DNA from 2 places in the Paenibacillus sp. G2S3 genome. Region 1 is predicted to be linked to the other one. Evidence: riboswitches for the same ligand, from Rfam matches in the RefSeq annotation. Region 1 holds a riboswitch; the other holds the start of a gene.

Region 1 (4,435 bases):
AGAGACCGGCGCAAGCGGCGTGTAGAGACTCGGGAAAGCCGCGACCGTTGGATGATTACTTACGCAGATCTAATCACACTTTTACTTATATTTTTCGTTATATTGTATGCGATGAGCAGCCTGGACACTGACAAATATAACATCGTGACAGGCTCATTATCCGAGACCTTCAAATCTGGAAACACTGTCCTTGAGGGTGGGAACGGTATTTTAGATGCTGAGAAGACAATTGAGAGTAAACCGGAAAGTACAGACGGAAATGGGAATGCAGCTGCAACTGCGAGACCGAATGATGGATCTGATGAACAAACGGAGAATGAAGCACCTTCGGCACGTGAGCTGGCTTTTCGAGAACAAGAAGCTAAACTCGCTGAATTAATGGGTGTGATCACAAACTATGTGGAGGAAAATAATCTCGGAGAACAGATTTTTGTTGCTGACAAACCACAGGGGATAGAAATCACCCTCAGTGATCGTTTTCTATTTGATATAGGTAAGGCAGACCTGAAATCACCAGCCTTTCCTGCTCTTCAGCAGTTATCTGGTTTATTCAAAGACATCGGCGCAAAGATTAGCATTGAAGGACATACCGATAATACGCCCGTATCTTCGGCTTCTCACTTTAACGACAACTGGGAGCTGTCTGGTGCTCGTGCACTGTCAGTGCTTCGTTTTTTCTTAGATCGGGAGGGATTGAATCCCGACAATTTTCAATACGCAGGTTATGCTGATACCCAGCCCACCGCAGATAATACATCGGCAGCAGGTCAGCAAAAGAACCGCCGTGTAGAGATCATTGTGCTGCGGCAGCTTCAAGAGGGTGAATAAAATATTGATTGTACTCAGAGATAGGTATATTAGTTAGTCCGAGTGCGAATCTGCTTATCAACATACAAAAATGGCCTCGCCACTATTAATTACGGAAATACTCCCTGATTTTCCGCCTGTTCTCTTGTTCAGACGCAAGATTAGGGAATTCCTCCCTGATTAATACCCTATTTAGGCAGAAATAGCTGTTTTACCGGAATTTTCAGGGAGAAATTCCCTAAAATCCTTAGTTTCACGCTATATCCTTCTAAAATGAGGGAGGTTTTCCCTAATTCCACATCAATATAAAAACACCAAACAGCAAGTCCCCAAAAACAGAAACTTGCTGCTACAAATATCACATGCGGTGAAATTAATATACAGTGAAAAATCCCAATTACTCTCCTACCAACGCTCTATAACCGGCTGCATCCAGCAGACCTTTTACAGCATCAGCATAATCTCCGTCCACTTCAATTTCAAAAATCCAACCCTCGCCATAAGGCTTATCGTTGATTAGCTCTGGACTTGCTTCTAAACCGTCATTAATCTTGGTAACCTTCCCCGAGACGGGTGAATATAATTCCGATACAGTCTTAACCGATTCGATACTACCAACGCTGTCACCGGCTGAAATGGCCGAGCCCACTTCTGGAAATTCCACAAATACGATATCGCCTAACAAATGCTGTGCATGATCCGTAATCCCAACACGTACTACGCGTCCTTCCACTTGCTGTGCCCACTCATGCTCTTCGCTGTAAAGAAGGTTATCTAAAACTTCACTCATTTCAAGCCGCCTCATTTCCAAATTGGAATTCTAAATTTAGTTATAGCCTAAGTGATCCCAGAGCATAATGTCAATATTACTAACAGTAAAATAAATTTGTCGTTTTTTTGACTTTTTCTTGTTGACAGCGCCCTACTATACCCGTTTAATGGAGACATAAGAAACAAATACAGTTGCGGATGATGGCATAGGGAGAGACTGTCTCACTTGAAGACGGCGCCGAAGGAGTAAGCCCTAACAGGGGTGAATCTCTCAGGCAAAAGGACCTTTGTCGGACGTACCTCTGGAGAGCATCAGACGCGAGGCTGAATGCGTCAGGTCACCAACGGGGAAACTTGCAGGTTAGTTACGCAGGGTAACTCTCAGGTACAAAGGACAGAGCAGAAAGCGATTAGTGCATTTATGCATGATTGCTTCTGCCTGTCCTTTTTTCGTATGTAATTAGACTAGGGGAGTGACGACATGGATGCTTTGAAAAGAACGCCTTTTTACGATCTCTATTCCGCTTATGCGGAGTCCAGGTGCATTGATTTTGGCGGCTGGGAGCTGCCAGTACAGTTTACAGGTATCGTAAAGGAGCATGAAGCCGTTCGCCAGCAGGCTGGGCTGTTCGATGTATCGCATATGGGTGAATTCATGGTGATTGGAAGCGGTGCGGAAGCCTTTTTGCAAAAAATGACGACCAACGATGTCAGCCGCCTCACGGATGGTGCGGCACAATATACGCTGCTCTGTTATCCAAACGGCGGTGTCGTTGACGATTTACTCGTGTATCGACTAAGTGAAGGCCGTTATATGCTTGTCGTAAATGCCTCCAACATCGATAAGGACTTCCAGTGGCTGCAAGAGCATCTGACCTCTGAATTCGGTGAAGTCACACTCACTAATGTCTCTGACGAGACGCTTTTGCTCGCCTTGCAAGGTCCGCTGGCAGAGACCATACTCGCAAAAGTTACTGATGCACCGATCTCAACGCTCAAGCCTTTCCACTTCATCGAACGCGCAACCGTCTGCGGTTTAGAAGTACTGATCTCCCGTACGGGTTATACCGGTGAAGATGGCTTCGAAATTTACGCTCCGCTAGATGGGGCAGCAACGTTATGGAACGGCCTTCTCGCAGCTGGCTCTCCTCACGGATTAACACCTGCTGGACTAGGCGCACGGGATACGCTTCGTTTCGAGGCAAAATTGCCACTGTACGGTCAGGAGCTGTCGGCTGACATCACGCCTCTTGAAGCTGGAGTACAGTTCTTCGTGAAGCTGGACAAAGCGGACTTCATCGGACGCGATGCGTTGATACAGCAAAAAGAAGCCGGTCTTCCCCGCCGTCTTGTCGGTCTAGAAATGATTGATCGAGGCATTCCACGCTCCCATTACCCAGTCTATGCAGACGGCATCAAAATCGGAGAGGTCACAACCGGAACCCAATCTCCAACGCTGAAGCGCAACCTGGGATTAGCTTTGCTTGATACAGCTTACAGTGAAATAGGCACAGAGGTTTTCGTAGAGATACGTGGCAAGCAGCTTAAGGCTGTCGTGATTAAGGCCCCTTTTTACAAGTATAAACGCCTTTAGCGTCCATATAAGGACGGTGAGCTTTTAAGCGAGAAATAGAAGGAATAAAGTATAGCGTGAAAATTGTACTTTCTTATATTTTAAAAAAGCCAAGGAGTGAGACCTTAATGAAGCACCGTTATCTGCCCATGACAGCACAGGACCGCGTAGAGATGATGGAAGCCGTCGGGATTCAGTCCATAGATGAGCTGTTCTCCGATATTCCTGAAGCCGTCCGTTATCAAGGCACTATGCCGATGTCTGAACCGCTCGATGAGTACGCCCTGCTACGTCACATGAAAGGTCTCGCTGACCGAAACGCTGACTTCGATTCGCACGCCAGCTTCCTCGGCGCCGGATTATACGACCATCACATCCCTGTGGTAATTAACCATGTCATTTCCCGTTCGGAATTCTACACAGCCTACACTCCTTATCAACCGGAGATCAGCCAAGGTGAACTGCAGGCAATCTTCGAATTCCAATCCTATATTTGTGAACTAACCGGTATGAAAGTAGCCAATGCCAGTATGTATGATGGCGCAACGGCATTATCCGAAGCAGCCGTTCTCGCAGCTGGTACTACCAAACGCAAAAAATTAATTGTCTCCCGCACCGTTCATCCTGAAGCGCGCCAAGTGTTACGTACATCGGCTAATGCTTGGGGTCTTGAGGTAGTGGAGATTGACTATAAAGACGGCGTTACCGATCAGGTGAAGCTTGCTGAAGCCATTGATGGTGATACTGCCGCAGTACTGATGCAATCGCCTAACTTCTTTGGCAGCATCGAAGATCTTAGCTCCGTTGAGCCGCTGATCCATGCTGTTAAAGGGTTGTTCGTCGTCAGTGCAAATCCGATCGCTCTTGGCGTACTAGAAACACCAGGTAAGCTTGGAGCCGACATCGTAGTCGGTGACGCTCAGCCACTTGGTATTCCAGCTTCTCTCGGCGGTCCAACCTGTGGCTTCTTCGCTGTAGCTGAGCATTTAATGCGCCGCATGCCAGGTCGTATCGTTGGCCAAACCGTTGACCGTAACGGTAAACGCGGCTTCGTTCTGACACTCCAAGCTCGCGAACAACATATTCGCCGTGAAAAAGCGACATCCAATATTTGCTCCAATCAAGCGCTGCTAGCTCTCTGCGCATCAGTCTACTTATCTGTTATGGGTAAAGAAGGGATGCGTGAAGTAGGCGAGCTAAACATTCGTAAAAGCCATTACGCCGCTAATAAACTTAGCGAACTAACAGGTGCTGAACTTGCCTTTTCCTCCCCCTTCTTTAACG
Region 2 (4,435 bases), 500 kb from region 1:
TTTGCATACCTGAATTAAAAGCATTAAAAACGAGCGTCTTCATTTCATCAAAAGCAGGCATAGCTTTAAATGTTTCAGCTTGCTTGCTATCAAAAATTTGTGAACCTGCAAAAGCTCCAGCTTTATGGAAAACATCCAGCATTTGATTTTTAAACTCGGTAGGAATATTGGTTAAATTCATGATATTAGTGTTCAACGAATCGTTATAACCTTCCGTTAATTTAATTCCTAGCATTACAACACCAAAGGAGATTCCCACTTGTCTAAAGACATTTAAGATACCAGAAGCCATACCTACATACTTTTTATCAACTGAACCCATAGCAGCATTTGTAATAGGTGGATTGACTAGAGCATTGCTAATCCCTAAAAGAATAAAGCCAGGCATCAGATAGCTCCATTCAAACGGAACTTTGATCATATAACGCATAACAAATATTCCGATTGCACCGATAAGTAGTGCTCCACTGATTAACCAACGATTACCAATTTTCCCTGAGATAATTCCTGCGATTGGACCAAGAACTATCGTGAAACCACTAATGAGTAGCATTTTTACACCTGTATCAAAAGCTGAATAACCCATGTAATTTTGCATAAGAATGGTTAAGTAAGTAAAACCCCCGTATAGTCCAGCACCTAATACAAAAGCTGCAATATTAGCTCCATTGAATGACCAATTTCTAAAAATAGATAATTCAATCATGGGCTGTGCTACTTTTCTTTCAGTAACGATAAAAGCTATAAGCAAAATAAGTGATAATCCAAGTAGACCTAAAATATGCCAGTCAGTCCATGCATAATCTCCATTCATCGCCTTTTGAATTAAGGCCAAAATCATCGTAAAAATCATGGCTGTGCTGAAAATCAGTCCCCAAATATCAATTCTTCCATTTTTGTTTGTTTCACTTTCTTTAATAACAAACATTCCTAGTAAAATTGCTACAATCCCAACAGGAATGTTAACTAGAAAAATAGACCGCCAACCATAACTATCAACTAATGCTCCACCAATCAACGGACCACCGGCAATAGCAAGCCCAACGGCGCTACTCCAAATACCTAGTGCAAGTCCTCTTTGTTTTTCAGGAAACGAAGAAGTAACTATCGTTAATGATAATGACATCATAGCTGCTCCACCAATTCCTTGAAATCCACGGAAGATATTTAACCAAATATCACTGCTTGCTAATCCACTGGCTAAAGAGCCAATCACAAAAATACCCAATCCTAATAAAAAGACTTTTTTACGTCCGATAATGTCTCCTAATTTTGAAACTGGCAACAACATTGCAGCATAAACTAAAGTATAGGCATTCAACACCCATTGTAGATTTGAAAAATTCGATGAAAAAGCTTGTTGTATTTCTGGTAATGCAACATTGACAATTGTAATATCTAACATTGCCATAAATACGGTTAAACTAACCGTGGCTAAAACCCACCATTTTCTTTTTGTTTGTGTCAAAATAAACACCCTTTCATGTATATGTGTGTACAAGTGCATATATATAATAAAATAAAAAGCACTGCATTATTTCAAATTCATGAGTGCTTTCATATTGTTAGCTGTTTTTTCAAATTTATCTACAATGAAATTATTATTAGTTTTGTAATAAACTTCTCGCCCTTCTTTTCTCCTTTGAACGATACCAAAACGACTCATGAAATCAAGATGCCGAGAAATAACTGAACGATTCTGTGGAAAATATTCTGCAATACCACCGATTGTCATTTCACCATTTGCAGAAAGAAAAATCAACAACTCACTCCGCACTGGATCAAATACTGCTCGGAAGAACTCAATATCAATATTGTCTTCTATCAGCTTTTTACATTTATTTGAATCAAGGTTTAATCCCATGGCACTACCCCCTTAATTTATTATATGCATACATGTGCACGTGTCAACACTTTTTAAAATTGATAAGTGATGAGGAGCCCCTATCTGAGTTCCACTACTCCTATTCCCACAAACTACAAAGAGACTTTTATCACTGATTAACACTCATATCGCAAGTAATATGTTAGAATATCAGAACAGCTTTACTGCGTTACCGCTTTATCAACTTCATAATTCACGAGCTATGATAGCTAAGGATTACACTTTAGCTGGAGCAGCTTCTGGAGAGACTGCGGAAATTCCGCGGCGCCGAAGGGTTCACAATCTCAGGCAAAAGGACAGAAGAGTACTGAATATGTATTTGTCATGCTGATCGCTATCAGCAGGGCAAATATTATTTGATATTCTTACGATCTGGGAGATTGGATGACATCCAATCTCTCTTTTTTTATTCCAATTTATTGTACTCACAAGGGGGAACTAGGTATGGCACAACCAGAATTAAAGAGAGAGCTGGCTAATCGGCATGTTCAACTTATCGCTATTGGTGGCACCATTGGTACAGGATTATTCTTGGGATCAGGCAAGGCGATAGAGAAGGCAGGCCCATCCATTATGATCACGTATTTAATCGTGGGTATTGCTGTGTTTTTTGTGATGAGAGCACTGGGAGAACTCCTATTATCTAAAGCGGGCTATCAATCTTTTACGGATATTGCTGAAGACTACCTTGGATCACGGGTCGCATTCATTACCGGTTGGACCTATTGGTTTTGCTGGATCATGACGGCTATGGCTGATGTCATTGCTGTTGGCGTATATGTACAGTACTGGTTTGATATCCCGCAGTGGGTTCCTGCCATCGCTTGTCTGGTCGTGTTATTAGGACTTAATCTATTAACTGTAAAGAGTTTTGGAGAACTCGAATTTTGGTTTGCTTTAATTAAGGTAATTACGATTCTCGCCTTGATTGGTCTTGGGGTCATTTTACTGATCATTGGGTTTAAGACGGATGCAGGATCGGTGACGATACGAAACCTATGGGAGCATGGGGGCTTTTTTCCGAACGGCATATCAGGCTTCTTATTTTCTTTTCAAATGGTTGTATTTGCTTACGTCGGTGTGGAATTGGTAGGGGTGTCGGCAGCGGAAACAGCGGATCCGGAGAAAAACATCCCATCAGCGATTAATAAAATTCCTTTACGGATTCTATTCTTCTATGTTGGTGCGCTTTTCGTCCTGCTATGCATAAATCCTTGGACGGAGCTCAGTCCGGCAGAGAGTCCTTTTGTAAAAACCTTTACTTTAGTAGGGATTCCAATTGCCGCAGGGATTATTAATTTTGTTGTACTAACCTCAGCGGCCTCAGCTTGTAATAGTGGGATGTTCTCGACAAGCCGAATTCTCTATAATTTGAGTAGAAACGACCAGGCGTCACCTCATTTGGGCAAACTGAATAAAAATCATGTACCAGGTAACTCGTTATTCATTTCTACAATTGTCATATCTGTAGGGGCTCTTTTAAGTAAACTTATTCCGGAGCAGGCTTTTGGAATAGTGACAACGATTAGCGCTATTTGTTTTATATGGGTGTGGGGCATTGTGCTCATCTGCCATATTAAGTATAAGAAAACCCGGCCAGACTTACAGGCGAAATCCAAATTCAAAGCACCGTTCACACCGGCTATTAATTATATTGTCCTAACCTTGTTCGCTGGGATACTGATCATCATGCTGTTCGCTGGAGAGACACGCCCGGCTTTATTGTGTACTCCGTTATGGTTTATTTTATTAGTCATCCTGTATTCGATTAGAAGCAAAAAGGGGAAAAGCAATCAAGCTTGAGTTAGGCTAGCATATTTTAATAGTTAGCGGGGGATCGGCTCCGGCATACTGAAAGAAAAATTAATAGAAGAGTAGCTAGTGAGCTGGGAATCGCTATTAATAATGTAAAAGGACAGCTGATCGCTGTCCTTTTGACATTCCACTTTATGAGGTTATTCCTTGCTAACTAGGTTTGCTTTCTTTTCAATCGCGATCTTGCTTTTCATCGGCATAAATAATGTTATAACAAACGCCGCAACGGATAATATCATCATAAAGTAATAGGCGTCACTCGCCCCAAGAATCGATGCTAGGGATTTAAGGATCTCAGGAGTAGTAGAGGGGTTGCTCTGCATCACTGTGGCCGCATGACTTGTTGCCTGCACGGTATAGATCGTAATTACGACGGCAGTACCGATGGCTCCGGCAATTTGGCGAACGGTATTGTTCACTGCTGTACCATGCGTACCGAGTTGTTTGGGCAGTGCATTTAGTCCAGCCGTATTGAGAGGCATAGTGATGAAGCTTAATCCAATTCGGAGGCCGATGGTACGAATCATTAAATACATATACGTTGTCGATTCAGATAGATCGGTTACCGCCCACATAGATGGAATAATAAAGAGTAAACCAATAATGAACAGTGGCTTGGCACCGAAACGATCGTATAATTTACCGGTGACGGGTGACATGAACGCATTTACGAGTGCCCCCGGCAACAAGAGTAGTCCTGCATCAAATGCTGTAAAACCACGACCATTCTGCAGA

What was found. A riboswitch is a leader RNA that binds a small molecule or an ion and turns the genes downstream of it on or off. The one in region 1 is predicted to bind glycine.
Region 2: linked by a shared signal. The riboswitch ahead of QNH28_RS29300 (amino acid permease) and the one ahead of gcvT (glycine cleavage system aminomethyltransferase GcvT) in region 1 are both predicted to bind glycine.

The regions. Positions count from the first base shown of each region.
Region 1 is NZ_CP126095.1:6,129,899-6,134,333, forward strand. Features, by position in the region: gene QNH28_RS27195 (OmpA/MotB family protein) at 1-828, shown strand, start outside; gene gcvH (glycine cleavage system protein GcvH) at 1,205-1,597, opposite strand; glycine riboswitch at 1,777-1,875, shown strand; gene gcvT (glycine cleavage system aminomethyltransferase GcvT) at 2,060-3,172, shown strand; gene gcvPA (aminomethyl-transferring glycine dehydrogenase subunit GcvPA) at 3,280-4,435, shown strand, end outside.
Region 2 is NZ_CP126095.1:6,632,430-6,636,864, reverse strand. Features, by position in the region: gene QNH28_RS29310 (MFS transporter) at 1-1,468, opposite strand, end outside; gene QNH28_RS29305 (ArsR/SmtB family transcription factor) at 1,535-1,864, opposite strand; glycine riboswitch at 2,115-2,195, shown strand; gene QNH28_RS29300 (amino acid permease) at 2,330-3,688, shown strand; gene QNH28_RS29295 (DHA2 family efflux MFS transporter permease subunit) at 3,841-4,435, opposite strand, start outside.